Regions from separate parts of the Streptomyces sp. WAC00040 genome, predicted to be linked through region 1. Evidence: riboswitches for the same ligand, from Rfam matches in the RefSeq annotation. Region 1 holds a riboswitch; the other holds the start of a gene.

Region 1 (7,217 bases):
TGGCGATGTCGTCGACGCTGACGCCGGTCGCCTTGGACAGCGGCCGCAGGTCGACGATGCACTCGTGGGCGACCAGGCCGGCCGGACCGGTGTAGAGCACCGGGTAGTGCGGCTCGAGGCGCTTGGCGATGTAGTTGGCCGCGAGCACGGCGACCTGCGTCGCCCGCTTGAGGCCCTCTCCGCCCATCAGGCGCACGTACGCCCACGAGATGGGCAGGATGCCCGCGGAGCCCCAGGGAGCCGCGGAGATCGGCCCTACGCCCGTCTGGGGGCCGGCCGCCGGCTGGAGCGGGTGGTTCGGCAGGTAGGGCGCGAGGTGGGAGCGCACACCGACCGGGCCGACGCCCGGACCGCCGCCGCCGTGCGGGATGCAGAAGGTCTTGTGCAGGTTCAGGTGCGAGACGTCGCCGCCGAACCGGCCCGGCTTGGCGAGACCCACCAGGGCATTGAGGTTGGCGCCGTCGACGTACACCTGGCCGCCCGCATCGTGCACCTGGGCGCAGATGTCGGCGACGTGCTCCTCGAACACACCGTGCGTCGACGGGTAGGTGATCATCAGCACGGACAGCTCGTCGCGGTACTGCTCGATCTTGGCCCGCAGGTCCTCGACGTCGATCTCGCCGTCGTCGGCGGTCTTCACCACGACGACCTTCATGCCGGCCATTACGGCGCTGGCCGCGTTGGTGCCGTGCGCGGAGGAGGGAATCAGACAGACCGTGCGGCCCGCGTCCCCGTTGGCGCGGTGGTAGGCGCGGACGGCCAGCAGACCGGCCAGCTCGCCCTGCGACCCGGCGTTGGGCTGGATGGAGACCTTGTCGTAGCCGGTCACCTCGGCGAGGCGCTCCTCCAGCTCGTGGATCAGGGTCAGATAGCCCTGAGCCTGCTCCACCGGGGCGAAGGGGTGGATCTGGCCGAACTCGGGCCAGGTCACCGGCTCCATCTCGGTGGTCGCGTTCAGCTTCATGGTGCAGGAGCCGAGCGGGATCATGCCGCGGTCCAGCGCGTAGTCGCGGTCGGCGAGCCGACGCAGGTAGCGCAGCATCGAGGTCTCGGACCGGTACTGGTGGAAGACGGGGTGGGCCAGGTACTCGTCGTCGCGCAGCAGCGCGGCCGGCAGCGCGTCCGCACCGGACGCGTCCAAGGCGTCGATGTCGCCGTCCACGCCGAAGGCGGCCCAGACGGCGGACAACTGCTCGCGGCCGGTGGTCTCGTCGCAGGCGAGGGAGACGTGATCGGCGTCCACCAGGTACAGGTTGACGCCGCGCTCGCGGGCGGCGGCGACCACGTCCGCGGCCCTGCCGGGCACCCGGGCGGTCAGGGTGTCGAAGTACGAGCCGTGCAGCAGTTCGACGCCGCCGGCCCGCAGCCCTTCGGCGAGGATCGCGGCGTAGCGGTGGGTGCGCCGGGCGATGGCACGCAGCCCGTCCGGGCCGTGGTAGACCGCGTACATGCCCGCCATCACGGCGAGCAGCACCTGCGCGGTGCAGATGTTGCTCGTGGCCTTCTCACGGCGGATGTGCTGCTCGCGGGTCTGCAGCGCCAGCCGGTAGGCCTTGTTGCCGTCGGCGTCGACGGAGACGCCCACGAGGCGGCCGGGGAGGCTGCGGGCGAACTTCTCCCGGACGGCCATGTAGCCGGCGTGCGGTCCGCCGAAGCCCATCGGGACACCGAAGCGCTGGGTGGTGCCGACCGCGATGTCCGCGCCGAGCTCGCCGGGCGAGGTGAGCAGCGTCAGAGCCAGCAGGTCCGCGGCGACCGTGACAACAGCGCCGAGCTCGTGCGCCTGCTCGATCACGGGCCTGAGGTCACGCACGGCACCGGAGGCGCCCGGGTACTGCAGCAGCACACCGAACACGCCGCGCTCGGCGATCTCGGCGGGGATCCCCTCGCTGAGGTCGGCGGTGACGACCTCGACACCGGTGGGCTCGGCACGCGTCTCTATCACGGCCAGGGTCTGGGGCAGGACGTCCGCATCGACCAGGAAGACGCCGTTCTTGACCTTGCCCACCCGGCGGGCCAGCGACATGGCCTCCGCGGCGGCCGTGCTCTCGTCGAGGAGCGAGGCGCCCGAGGTGGGCAGCCCGGTCAGGTCCGCGACCACGGTCTGGAAGTTGAGCAGCGCCTCGAGCCGCCCCTGCGAGATCTCCGGCTGGTACGGCGTGTACGCCGTGTACCAGGCCGGGTTCTCCATGACGTTGCGCAGGATGACCGGCGGCGTGAACGTCCCGTAGTAGCCGAGGCCGATCATGGGGGCGAGCACCTGGTTGCGGTCCGCCAGGGCGCGCAGCTCCGCGAGGACGTCCGCCTCGGTGCGGGCGTCAGGGAGGTCAAGGGCCTCGGCGCTCTTGATGACGTCCGGTACGGCGGCGGCGGTGAGCTCGTCGAGGGAGCCGTAGCCCACATGGGCGAGCATCTTGGCCTGGGCACCGGCGTCGGGCCCGATGTGCCGCTGCTCGAACGGGATCCCTCGCTCCAGCTGGGAGAGCGGAATGCGGTTGGCGGTCATGGTGGGAGGCCTCCTGGTCTTCACGACCTGCGAGGGGCATCACGGCAGGGATGCCCGGACGGCCTCCCCCTCTGTCATCTCGACCTGAGAGCTTCACCGGGCGTCACGGAGCGACATCCCGGCTTTCACCGTCGGTGAGAGCGGATGCCGTCCGACGCCCGCTCTGCTTTCCAGAGTGACCTCGTCCGTGCGGTACAGGTGCCTGAGAGATTCCGGGGAGGATTTGCTCCTTCGGCGCCTCCGGACTGCTCTTCGGAGGACTCTCCCGCACAGGGTCAGCGGCCGTTTGCCAGGGTACCAGCGTGCATCCCGCACGATCGCTCGAGTGGCCGACACCCGCAATGTGGACTTCTGTAGTCGTTGGAGAGCAGCTGCGACCTTTTGGAGGGACCGTGCAGACCGACATCGATCCGCGCAGCCTGATCGGCCGCAAGGCGTTCGACCGCAACGGCAACAAGATCGGAACCGTTGACGAGGTGTACCTGGACGACGCCACGGGCGTGCCCGAGTGGGCGGCCGTGCGCACAGGCCTCTTCAGCCGCGACGCCTTCGTCCCTCTCGAGCCGAGCGAGCTCGTCGACAACGCGCTGCACGTTCCCTACGAACGCGCGCTGATCAAGGACGCGCCCGACTTCGGAGTGGGCCGCCATCTGTCGCCCGAGCAGGAACTCCAGCTCTACCACCACTACGGGCTCGACCTCTCCGGTCCGCCTCCCGCGCCGGCGCCCGCCTCCGGCGATCGGTCCTTCGGCCGGGTCGCGGGTCAGGAGGACTGACCGCCCGCACGTCGGCTTCACCCGGGCTCGGCCGCACGGCCGGGCTCTCTGCTCACCGCCGTTGGGTCGCCTCTCCCCTGCCGCGCCCGGTCAGCCCGGTCAGCCCTGACTCCGGTCCGGGACAGGCGCCCGAGGCATGACCGGTGGCTCCGGCGCCTCGGTGCCGCCTGCCGGCGAGGACTGTGGCGTCGCCCCTTCGGGGGAAGCCGCTGAGGCCCCCGGTGGCGCCGGTTCCATGGATGTCCCGGAGCCGGTGGCGGGCCGGGAAGCCCCCGGCGTTCTCCCCGCCTCCTCGCCCGGGGTCGCAGCCGGATCAGCCTCCCCGCCGGCCGCGGCCTGCGGCGGCTCCGCCTGCCCGGCGGGCCGTACCAGCGGCAGTGGGTCCGCGGCCTCGAGGTCCTCGTCGTCCACCCGGAAGGTCCGGACCCTGCCAGGCGCCGACCAAGGCTCCTCGAACCGCACGGTGACCCTGCCGACGCCGCTCCCCTGGACCCAGCCCGGCCCGTACGTCGCATGGCGCACGTCCTGTCCGGCAGCCCAGCGCCGCTCGGCCGGGTCTGGCCGGCCGGGCTCGGTACGGTGCGATTCACCCGCCCCGGCGGGTGCGCCCTCCGGGGCCGTGGGGGCACCCTCGTCCGGTTCGGCCGCCTCGGCCCCGGCCTCCGCCTCCGCCTCCGCCGCGGCCTGCGCGAACAGGTCCTCCTGGGTGTAGTCCGCGAGCCCCGTCACGCCCACGCCGAGCAGCCGTACGCCGCCGGTGGTGTCCACCGACTCCAGCAGCCTGCCGGCCGCCTCCCGCACCACTGTGGGGTCGTCCGTCGGCCCGCGCAGCGTCTCCGACCGCGTCAGGGTCGAGAAGTCGTACCGGCGGACCTTCAGCACGATGGTCCGGCCGGAGTGGCCGCTGCCGCGGAGCCGCTGCACGCACCGCTCGGCAAGCCGGTCCACCTCGAGCCGGACCCGCACCCGGTCGTGCAGGTCGACGTCGAAGGTGTCCTCGACGGACACCGACTTCGCGTCCCTCTCAGCCACCACGGGCCGGTCGTCGTGCCCCAGCGCCATCCGGAACAGCGATGCCCCGTGCGCCCTGCCGAGCAGCCGTACGAGCTCGTCCTCGCCCGCCTCCGCGAGGTCCGCGACGGTGGTCATGCCCGCCCGCCGCAGGTGCTCCCCGGTCGCCGGCCCGACACCGGGCAGGGTCCGGACGGGCATCGGCCCGAGCAGCTCACGCTCGGTGCCGGGGTCGATCAGCACCAGACCGTCCGGCTTTGCCTGCTCGGAAGCGATCTTGGCGATCATCTTGGAGCCGGCCAGCCCGACCGACCCGGTGAGTCCCGTGACGGCCCGGATGTCGGCACGCAGCCGCTCCCCCGTCGCACGGGCGGACGGGGCGTCATGCGCCGCGCCACCGGCCTCCAGGTCCACGAATGCCTCATCGAGGCTCAGCGGTTCCACGAGCGGCGACAGCCGCCCCAGCAGCTCCATGACCTGCTCGCTCACCGAGCGGTACAGCGAGAAGCGTGGTACGAGACAGGCCGCGTTCGGTGCGAGCCGTCGGGCCTGCGCCATCGGCATCGCCGAATGCACGCCGAAACGCCGGGCCTCGTAGGAGGCCGTGGCCACCACACCCCGAGGACCGAGTCCACCGACGATCACCGGCTTTCCGCGCAACGACGGCTTCGCCGCCTGCTCGGCGGCGGCGAAGAAGGCATCCATGTCGAGATGCAGGATCGTCGGCGCGGTTCTCACATGTCCGATGCTCCCCCACAGCACTGACAACGCGGAGCGGCGAGCGCCGTCAGACGGCCCGGTCGCGTCTGCGTCTGGCCAACTCGTCCGCGGGGTTGTGGCCCACCAGGGTCTCCCCCGTGTCGATCCGCTCGCCGTGCAGCTGCGACAGTGCCGTCTCGACGTCCCGCCACACGACGCCCACGGCGATCCCGAAGACGCCCTGACCGCCCTGGAGGAGGCCGACCACCTCGTCGGGCGAGGAGCACTCGTACACCGTCGCGCCGTCGCTCATCAGCGTCATGCGCTCGAGGTCCCGGAAACCGCGGGCCCGTAGGTGCTGGACGGCCGCCCGGATGTTCTGCAGCGCCACTCCGGTGTCCAGGAAGCGCTTGACGATCTTGAGGACGACCACGTCGCGAAAGCTGTAGAGCCGCTGGGTGCCGGATCCGTACGCGGGCCTGACGCTCGGCTCCACCAGACCCGTGCGCGCCCAGTAGTCGAGCTGCCTGTAGGTGATTCCGGCGGCCGCGCAGGCCGTGGGCCCGCGGTAGCCGATGGTGTCGGTGGAGGGCGCGGCTGCGCTGTCGTGCAGCGGGTACGGCCCGCTTTCCACCGGACCGGGTCCGGGGCCGCCCCCAACCGTACTGTCGCCGCTGCTTCTCACGCCGACCTCCGTCCTTGACCTGCCACCTCGAAGGTAGGGAGTCACCAAGGGTGCGTCAACGATCGCCACACTCGGCACGCCGAGTGATAATCACCCTGAGAGTGGTTTCCCGTGCCCCCATCCGGGGAAAGGCTGCTCGAATGCGCCGCCACGGGAGCGATCCGCCCACGCGTCGGCGGAACCGTCACTGGTTGCTGGACCCGAAGTCCTCGGGGGAGATCTGGTCGAGGAACTCGCGGAACTTCTCCACCTCGTCCTCCTGCTCGTCCGGGATGGCGATACCCGCGTCGTCCAGCACCCCGTCACTGCCGTAGATCGGCGTACCGGTGCGCAGGGCAAGCGCTATCGCGTCGGAGGGCCTGGCGCTCACCTCGACCCCGCTGGCGAAGACCAGCTCCGCGTAGAAGACGCCTTCGCGCAGGTCGGTGATGCGGACCTGGGTGAGCTCCTGGCCCACCGCCTCCAGCACGTCCTTGAAGAGGTCGTGGGTCAGCGGCCTGGCCGGTGCCATGCCCTGCTGGGCGAAGGCAATGGCGGTCGCCTCCCCGGGACCGATCCAGATGGGGAGGTACCGATCGCCTCCCACTTCACGCAGGAGCACGATCGGTTGGTTCGAGGGCATTTCGACCCGGACACCCACAACGTCGAGCTCGTTCACACAGCAACCCTAGGACGTGCGCGACCGGTTTGGGTAGTCGGGCTGGTCCAAGATCAGTGGAGCCGCACTCCGAGGGCGGTCTGCACCAGTGCCGCATGGAGCTTCACGGACAGGGTCACGAGCTCTTTGGTGGTGGCCTCCGCATGGGCCCTGGTCTGTGGATTACGGTGGCGGCGCAGCGGTGCGACGATCTGTTCGACCAGGCCGGCATCGCGGTCCGCGGAGGCTTTCATGGCACGCAGGTGCCTGGGCTCGAGACCGAATCTGCCCAGCTCTGCGACCATCCGTGCGACCGTGACCGCCTCCGGCTCGTAGGCGCCGCTCGCGTCCGGGGTGAGCAGGCCGTACGACTCCCACTCGACGAGCTCCTCCTCGGACACCTCGGCGGCGGCCAGGAGGGCCGCCCGGCCGATACGGCCCCCGCGGGGACGCTCGGCCTCCGGTTCCCAGGAATCATCGAAGAGGTCCCGCTGGGCGCCCTGTGCGGGCAGCTGCACCTGCTCGCCGCGCTCGAAGGCGTCCAACTGCTCGCGGATGACCTTCAGGGGAAGGTAGTGGTCACGCTGCATCCGCAGCACCAGCGCGAGTCGCTCGACGTCCCGGGCCGTGAATTTGCGGTACCCGGAGGGGGTACGACTCGGCTCGACCAGGCCCTCTGCCTCCAGGAACCTGATCTTGGAGATCGTGACCTCCGGGAACTCGTCGCGCAGGTGCCCGAGGACCGCGCCGATGCTCATCGGGCGGTCGCCCGCGGCGGCGGTGCCGTGACCGGCACCGCCCGTCGGTGTTCGCAGCATGTGCCTTCCCTGGGGGTCACCCCGGACGGAGTCTGGGGAGGGTTACACGCCCCGCTGGCTCGCGTAGAAGACCAGCCGGTACTTG
Region 2 (7,217 bases), on a different contig from region 1:
GATCGCCGGGTCCGACAGCCGCAGCGGTCCCGCCGGCATCCGGTCCAGACCCGTGGCGATCCGGCGCAGATCCAGCCACGGCACGCCGACACCGCCGCCGGGCGCGTGCGGGTTCAGCCAGATGCCCCAGCGGTCCGGGTAGAGGGCGCGGGCGATGTCCCGGCCGGTGGTGACCTCGTGCGCACGGTTCCAGCCGGAGACGGCCAGCTCCTGGGGGGAGGTGACGCAGGGGGCGTAACAGACGCCGTCGATCTCCATGTTGCCGTACTGGGCGTCGGGCGAGCCGGGCTGTCCGTGCCACAACAGCATCCAGATCCGGCCGCCCGCGGGGTCGGCCAGGGCGTGCAGCAGCGCCTCGTACGCGTCGTAGCGGCCGGGAGTCACCTGGCGCAGCATGTGCTCGACCTGCCCGGCCGCCGCGGTGCCTGACGCACTCACCCTGTTCCGCCCCTCGTTCGGTCCCACCGTTCCGCACAGCCTCTGTCAGGCTGGTCAGGCCATCAAACCAGCTTAATCGGCCCTCCCGACAAAGACTTGACCACAGGGTCTCTCTTTCGTGTCAGGCCCGAGCCCTACACGTGCTGTCGTTGATAGAAGGGGCGCACCCGCTCGAGCATCCAGTCGGCCACCGGATCCTGCGCGACATCGAGAAGCACCAGGTTGACCGGCCACGGCGGCTGGACCCGGCCCATGGCCCGCCCGAGGGCGTCCATCGGGGCGTTGCGCTCGACGCCCTCCCATGACGAGAGCTGCACACCGATGAAGAGTGTCGGCGCGTCGCCCTCGATGGAGGCGAGCGCGCGGCGGCCCGTCAGCACGACGCCGACGGCCTCGAACTCGCCTGCCGCGGCAGCGAGGAAGTCGACCGGCTCCTCCTGCCAGTCCGGCTCGAAGAGCCGCACCCGGCCGCCGGAGGCCGGACCCTCGAGCGGCGTCCGCCCCACCCGGCACAGCTCGGCGACCGCGGCGGGCGGCAACGGGGCGCCCACGGCGCCGCCCGGATTCACGGCGATACCGAGCTGCGGGGGCAGCCCGCGGGCGAATTCCCGGGCGGGCGCGACGGTGAACGGCATATGGGCGCCGACGCACTGGAGGAACTGCTGTTCCGAACTGAAGACGGGGACGTACGCGGCGCCATCGATCTCCATGGTCGGCAGATCGAGGTCGCGGCTCTCCTGGCTGCCGCCGTTGGGCAGCGGGACCCATATCGGGCTGCGGCCGAGCACCTCGACGAGGCGGCCGCCGGCCGCGGGGTTGCCGAGGGAGGCGGCGAGCACCTCTTCGAGCTCGTTGCCGGGCCAGCCGGTGCGGGGTATGTCCATGCGGTGTCCTTCGTGCGGGCCCCAGCAGTGGGCGGTGCGTGGTCGTGCGCGACGACCCTAGCGCCGGGGGGTGTCCGCTGCGCGGAGCGTTTCCCCACGCCACCCCTTCCCGAACGGGCTCCGCCCGGACCCGCCACCGTGCTCGGCGCGGTGCTTGCGGGGGCTCCTCCCTCCGCCTGGCGGCGTGGGGCCCCCACCGGACCCCCGCGCCTCCAACGCCGGCGAGGCTGGAATTGCCTCCGTCCGCGGAGGCCTGAGCCGTCGACGCGGGCTCGGGCCGCCGCCGGCGGGTCCGGAACCTGGCCGGCGAAGAGCTCGGCCGCCGCAGGCACGGCTGCGAATCAGCGGAGTCCTACACCTGGCGCAGCCGAGGCAGGCCGGCGCAACCGACGAGGCCCGGACTACCCCATCAACGGAGTCCGACCCTGGCGCAGCCGACGCAGGCGAGCGCCGCCGACCCGGCCGATTTCGTGGAGCGAAATCACCCGTTCGGGCGCACCCTTCACGGCCGGCGGGCCGTGGAGAGCAGATAGAGGGCACCGCGCGGGCGCGCGGTGCAGCACCTCCGGGGGTCCGGCCGCGGCGGGGCGGGAACAGGGCTCGCGCAGCGGACGTGGAGCGGCCGTTATCCGAAGCCCAGTCGCCCCAGCGTCCCCGCTGCCTCGCGGTCCAGGAGGACCGCCGAGGCGCAGCCGGACGGCAGGCGGCCCGCCTCCGCTTCGGTGACCAGGCGGGAGACGGCCCGGCGGTGGCGGGCGAAGGCGTAGCCCGAGACGCCGCGGCCCCGCTCGCGCTGGCCCGCGCGCGCGACCTGGGGTGTCACATCCAGCAGCACCAGGTGGAGGGACGTGCCGCGCCGCCGTGTCGCACGGGCGAGCCAGCGCCGCACCCATGCCTGCGTGCCGCAGTCGTGCACGACGACGCTCGCGCCGGAGCGGAGGGCGCGCCGCAGTCCGGCGTAGTGGGCGAGCCGAACCAGCGGGCGGTAGATCGCGTACGGCAGGAAGCGGGGCGCACGGGCGTCCCAGCGGTCCCGCGTGTCCTGCGAGTCGATGCCGAGGCCGCTCGCCGCGCGCCGGATCAGCGTGGACTTGCCGCTGCCGGGGAGGCCGGAGACGACCACCACGTCACCGGCGGCGAAGATCAGGCTGTGCGGGCTGCGCCCGGCCCGCTGCCGCAGGTCGCGCAGGACGGGCAGGGCGGTCGTGGCCGCTCCGGCCCGGGACGGGACGGCGGACATGCCCGGTGGCGCGGGCACCCCCGTGGTCGTGGCGTATGCACCGGTCGGCTGCAACGTCGTCCCCCTCCCCGTGTCGGGTCATGCCACACCCTTGCCCATGAAGTGTAAAGAATTGGTAATACGGCTCAAGTGTTTTCAGGGCGGCCTCACGCTCCACTCTTCCCCGATGCGTGCAATGATGTGCGCGCAAACTCCATACCGGCCGCTTGAATCCACGCGGGAGAGTCCCTGCCACCTCTGTGGCGGGCGCCGAAGGAGCAAGTTCCTCCCTTGAATCTCTCAGGCCCCGTACCGCGTGTGATGAGGCAGATCTGAAAAGCGAGCCGCATTCGAGTGGCTCCACCCAAGGTGCAAGTCACGACTACCCGTACGCGTAGTCGGGGCGAACCTCTCAGGTTCCGATGACAGATGGGGAGGATTGTCCTCGCAGCCATGCCCTGGGAGCCACACCTATGAGCAACGCCCCCCGTCTGACCGCACTCGACGCCCTGCACAGGTCGCTGGGCGCGACCATGACCGATTTCGCCGGCTGGGACATGCCCCTGCGGTACGGCAGCGAGCGTGACGAGCACAACGCCGTCCGTACCAAGGCCGGGCTGTTCGACCTGTCCCACATGGGTGAGATCACCGTCACCGGTCCGCAGGCCGTCGACCTGCTGAACTACGCGCTGGTCGGCAACATCGGCACCGTCGGCCTCGGCCGCGCCCGCTACACGATGATCTGCCAGGAGGACGGCGGCATCGTCGACGACCTGATCGTCTACCGCCTCGGCGAGGACGAGTACATGGTCGTCGCCAACGCCGGCAACGCCCAGATCGTGCTCGACGCCCTCACCGAGCGCGCCGGGGGCTTCGACGCCACCGTCCGTGACGACCGTGACGCGTACGCGCTGATCGCGGTCCAGGGACCGGAGTCCCCCGGCATCCTGAAGTCCCTGACCGACGCGGACCTGGACGGCCTGAAGTACTACGCGGGCCTGCCGGGCACCGTGGCCGGCGTCCCGGCGCTGATCGCCCGCACCGGCTACACCGGCGAGGACGGCTTCGAGCTGTTCGTCGAGCCGCAGCACGCCGAGAAGCTCTGGCAGGCGCTGACCGACGCGGGCGCGCCCGCCGGTCTGATCCCGTGCGGCCTGTCCTGCCGTGACACGTTGCGCCTGGAGGCGGGCATGCCGCTGTACGGGCACGAGCTGACCACGGCGCTCACCCCGTTCGACGCGGGCCTCGGCCGGGTGGTGAAGTTCGAGAAGGAAGGCGACTTCGTCGGCCGTGCGGCGCTCACGGCCGCCGCGGAGCGTGCCGAGTCCGCGCCGCCGCGCAAGCTCGTCGGGCTGATCGCGGAGGGCCGCCGGGTCCCCCGTGCCGGTATGCCGGTCGTGGCGGAGGGCATGGTGATCGGCGAGGTCACCTCGGGCGCCCCCAGCCCCACCCTCGGCAAGCCGATCGCCATGGCATACGTGGACGCGGCCCACGCCGCGTCGGGCACTTCGGGGGTCGGCGTCGACATCCGGGGCACCCACGAGCCGTACGAGGTCGTGGCGCTGCCGTTCTACAAGCGCCAGAAGTGATCCTCCGGGTGCCGGAAGTGATCGTCCGCACCCTGTCCCCGTTCACCAGCACTCCCCCGCGTACAGGAGAATTCAGGTCATGAGCAACCCCCAGCAGCTGCGCTACAGCAAGGAGCACGAGTGGCTGTCGGCCGCCGAGGACGGCGTGTCGACGGTCGGCATCACGGAGCACGCGGCCAACGCGCTCGGCGACGTGGTGTACGTCCAGCTCCCCGAGGTCGGTGACACGGTGACCGCGGGCGAGACCTGCGGCGAGCTGGAGTCCACCAAGTCGGTCAGCGACCTGTACTCCCCGGTCAGCGGTGAGGTCACCGAGGCCAACGAGGACGTCGTCAACGACCCGTCCCTGGTGAACTCCGCCCCGTTCGAGGGCGGTTGGCTCTTCAAGGTACGCGTGAGCGAAGAGCCGAAGGACCTGCTCTCCGCGGACGAGTACACCGATTTCGCCGGCTGACCAAAACCTTAGGGACCGAGTGATGTCGCTTCTCAACACCCCTCTCCACGAGCTGGACCCGGATGTCGCCGCCGCTGTCGACGCCGAGCTCCACCGTCAGCAGTCCACCCTCGAGATGATCGCCTCGGAGAACTTCGCTCCGGTCGCGGTCATGGAGGCACAGGGCTCCGTCCTCACGAACAAGTACGCCGAGGGCTACCCGGGCCGCCGCTACTACGGCGGCTGCGAGCACGTCGACGTGGTCGAGCAGATCGCCATCGACCGCATCAAGGCGCTGTTCGGCGCCGAGCACGCCAATGTGCAGCCCCACTCGGGCGCGCAGGCGAACGCGGCCGCGATGTTCGCGCTGCTGAAGCCGGGCGACACGATCATGGGCCTGAACCTGGCCCACGGCGGTCACCTGACCCACGGCATGAAGATCAACTTCTCCGGCAAGCTCTACAACGTGGTCGCCTACCACGTGGACGACGCCACCGGCCAGGTCGACATGGCCGAGGTCGAGCGCCTCGCCAAGGAGTCCAAGCCGAAGCTGATCGTCGCCGGCTGGTCCGCGTACCCGCGCCAGCTGGACTTCGCGGCCTTCCGGAGGATCGCCGACGAGGTCGGCGCCTACCTGATGGTCGACATGGCGCACTTCGCCGGCCTGGTGGCCGCGGGTCTGCACCCCAACCCGGTGCCGCACGCCCACGTCGTCACCACGACCACGCACAAGACCCTCGGCGGTCCGCGCGGCGGCGTGATCCTGTCCACCGCCGAGCTCGCCAAGAAGATCAACTCCGCGGTCTTCCCCGGCCAGCAGGGCGGCCCCCTGGAGCACGTCATCGCGGCGAAGGCGGTCTCCTTCAAGGTCGCCGCCTCCGAGGACTTCAAGGAGCGCCAGCAGCGCACGCTGGACGGCGCCCGCATCCTCGCCGAGCGTCTGGTCCAGGCCGACGTGACCGAGCACGGCGTCTCCGTGCTGTCCGGCGGCACGGACGTGCACCTGGTCCTGGTGGACCTGCGCAACTCGCAGTTGGACGGTCAGCAGGCCGAGGACCGCCTCCACGAGGTCGGCATCACGGTCAACCGCAACGCCATCCCGAACGACCCGCGGCCGCCGATGGTCACCTCGGGTCTGCGGATCGGCACCCCGGCGCTGGCCACCCGCGGCTTCCAGGACGAGGACTTCCGTGAGGTCGCGGACATCATCGCCGAGGCCCTGAAGCCGTCGTACGACGTGCCGGCGCTGCGCGCCCGCGTGACGGCCCTGGCCGAGAAGCACCCGCTCTACCCTGGTCTGTGACGGATCTCCCGTAACGGACCCGGACAAAACAAAAGGGGCACCGCGCACACTGGACCGTGCGCGCGGTGCCCCGCACCACGTAAGCACCACGCACCCGCAATGCCTCCGCGCCCAACGCCACCCGTATACGAGGCGCTGCGCGCCGCTGCACTACACGGCAGACAACGGCGTCTACCACCCCACAAGGAGTTTCCCGTGGCCATCTCGGTCTTCGACCTGTTCTCGATCGGCATCGGCCCGTCCAGCTCCCACACGGTGGGCCCGATGCGCGCCGCCCGGATGTTCGCCCGGCGCCTGAAGAACGAGGGCCTGCTCGCCCACACCGCGGCGATACGGGCCGAGCTGTTCGGCTCGCTGGGTGCGACCGGGCACGGCCACGGCACTCCCAAGGCCGTCCTGCTGGGCCTGGAGGGCAACTCTCCGCGGACGGTCGACGTCGAGAGCGCCGACGCGCAGGTCGAGCGGATCAGGACGAACGGGCGGATCAACCTGCTCGGCGCCCACGAGATCGACTTCGACTTCGACGAGGACCTCGTCCTGCACCGCCGCAAGGCCCTGCCGTACCACGCCAACGGCATGACGGTCCTCGCCCGCGACGCCGAGGGCACGACTCTGCTGGAGAAGACGTACTACTCGGTCGGCGGCGGGTTCGTCGTCGACGAGACCGTGCTTTCTCAAGAGGGAGCGGCGGGCGACAACCCGATCGTCCCCGACGACACCGTCCTGAAGTACCCCTTCCGTACCGGCGACGAGCTGCTGCGTCTCACCAAGGAGACCGGTCTGTCGATCTCGGCGCTGATGCTGGAGAACGAGAAGGCCTGGCGCACCGAGGACGAGATCCGGGAGGGGCTCCTGGAGATCTGGCGGGTCATGCAGGCGTGCGTCTCGCGCGGCATGTCCCGCGAGGGCATCCTGCCGGGCGGTCTCAAGGTCCGCCGACGGGCCGCCACCACGGCCCGCAAGCTGCGCTCCGAGGGCGACCCGCAGGCACTCGCCATGGAGTGGATCACGCTCTACGCGATGGCCGTGAACGAGGAGAACGCAGCCGGCGGCCGGGTCGTCACCGCCCCCACGAACGGCGCCGCGGGCATCATCCCGGCGGTCCTGCACTACTACATGAACTTCGTGCCCGGCGCCGACGAGAAGGGCATCGTCGACTTCCTGCTCGCCGCGGGCGCGATCGGCATGCTCTTCAAGGAGAACGCCTCGATCTCGGGCGCGGAGGTCGGCTGCCAGGGCGAGGTCGGCTCCGCCTGCTCGATGGCTGCGGGCGCGCTCGCCGAGGTGCTCGGCGGCTCCCCGGAGCAGGTCGAGAACGCCGCGGAGATCGGCATGGAGCACAACCTCGGCC

Evidence for each region. Region 1 has a riboswitch for glycine ahead of gcvP (aminomethyl-transferring glycine dehydrogenase). Riboswitches for the same ligand answer to the same signal wherever they lie in the genome.
Region 2: it holds a riboswitch for glycine, as region 1 does, so the genes downstream of both, gcvT (glycine cleavage system aminomethyltransferase GcvT) here and gcvP (aminomethyl-transferring glycine dehydrogenase) in region 1, are expected to answer to the same signal.

Annotation. Positions count from the first base shown of each region.
Region 1 is NZ_JAKQZE010000003.1:576,237-583,453, forward strand. Features, by position in the region: gene gcvP (aminomethyl-transferring glycine dehydrogenase) at 1-2,506, opposite strand, end outside; glycine riboswitch at 2,687-2,784, opposite strand; gene MDN94_RS28100 (PRC-barrel domain-containing protein) at 2,899-3,282, shown strand; gene MDN94_RS28105 (DNA polymerase IV) at 3,382-5,031, opposite strand; gene MDN94_RS28110 (MerR family transcriptional regulator) at 5,081-5,626, opposite strand; gene MDN94_RS28115 (bifunctional nuclease family protein) at 5,862-6,335, opposite strand; gene ftsR (transcriptional regulator FtsR) at 6,389-7,132, opposite strand; gene MDN94_RS28125 (FHA domain-containing protein) at 7,175-7,217, opposite strand, start outside.
Region 2 is NZ_JAKQZE010000001.1:3,341,969-3,349,185, reverse strand. Features, by position in the region: gene MDN94_RS15565 (enhanced serine sensitivity protein SseB C-terminal domain-containing protein) at 1-438, opposite strand, end outside; gene MDN94_RS15560 (enhanced serine sensitivity protein SseB) at 573-1,322, opposite strand; gene MDN94_RS15555 (AAA family ATPase) at 1,948-2,562, opposite strand; glycine riboswitch at 2,770-2,866, shown strand; gene gcvT (glycine cleavage system aminomethyltransferase GcvT) at 3,015-4,130, shown strand; gene gcvH (glycine cleavage system protein GcvH) at 4,210-4,584, shown strand; gene glyA (serine hydroxymethyltransferase) at 4,607-5,866, shown strand; gene MDN94_RS15535 (L-serine ammonia-lyase) at 6,062-7,217, shown strand, end outside.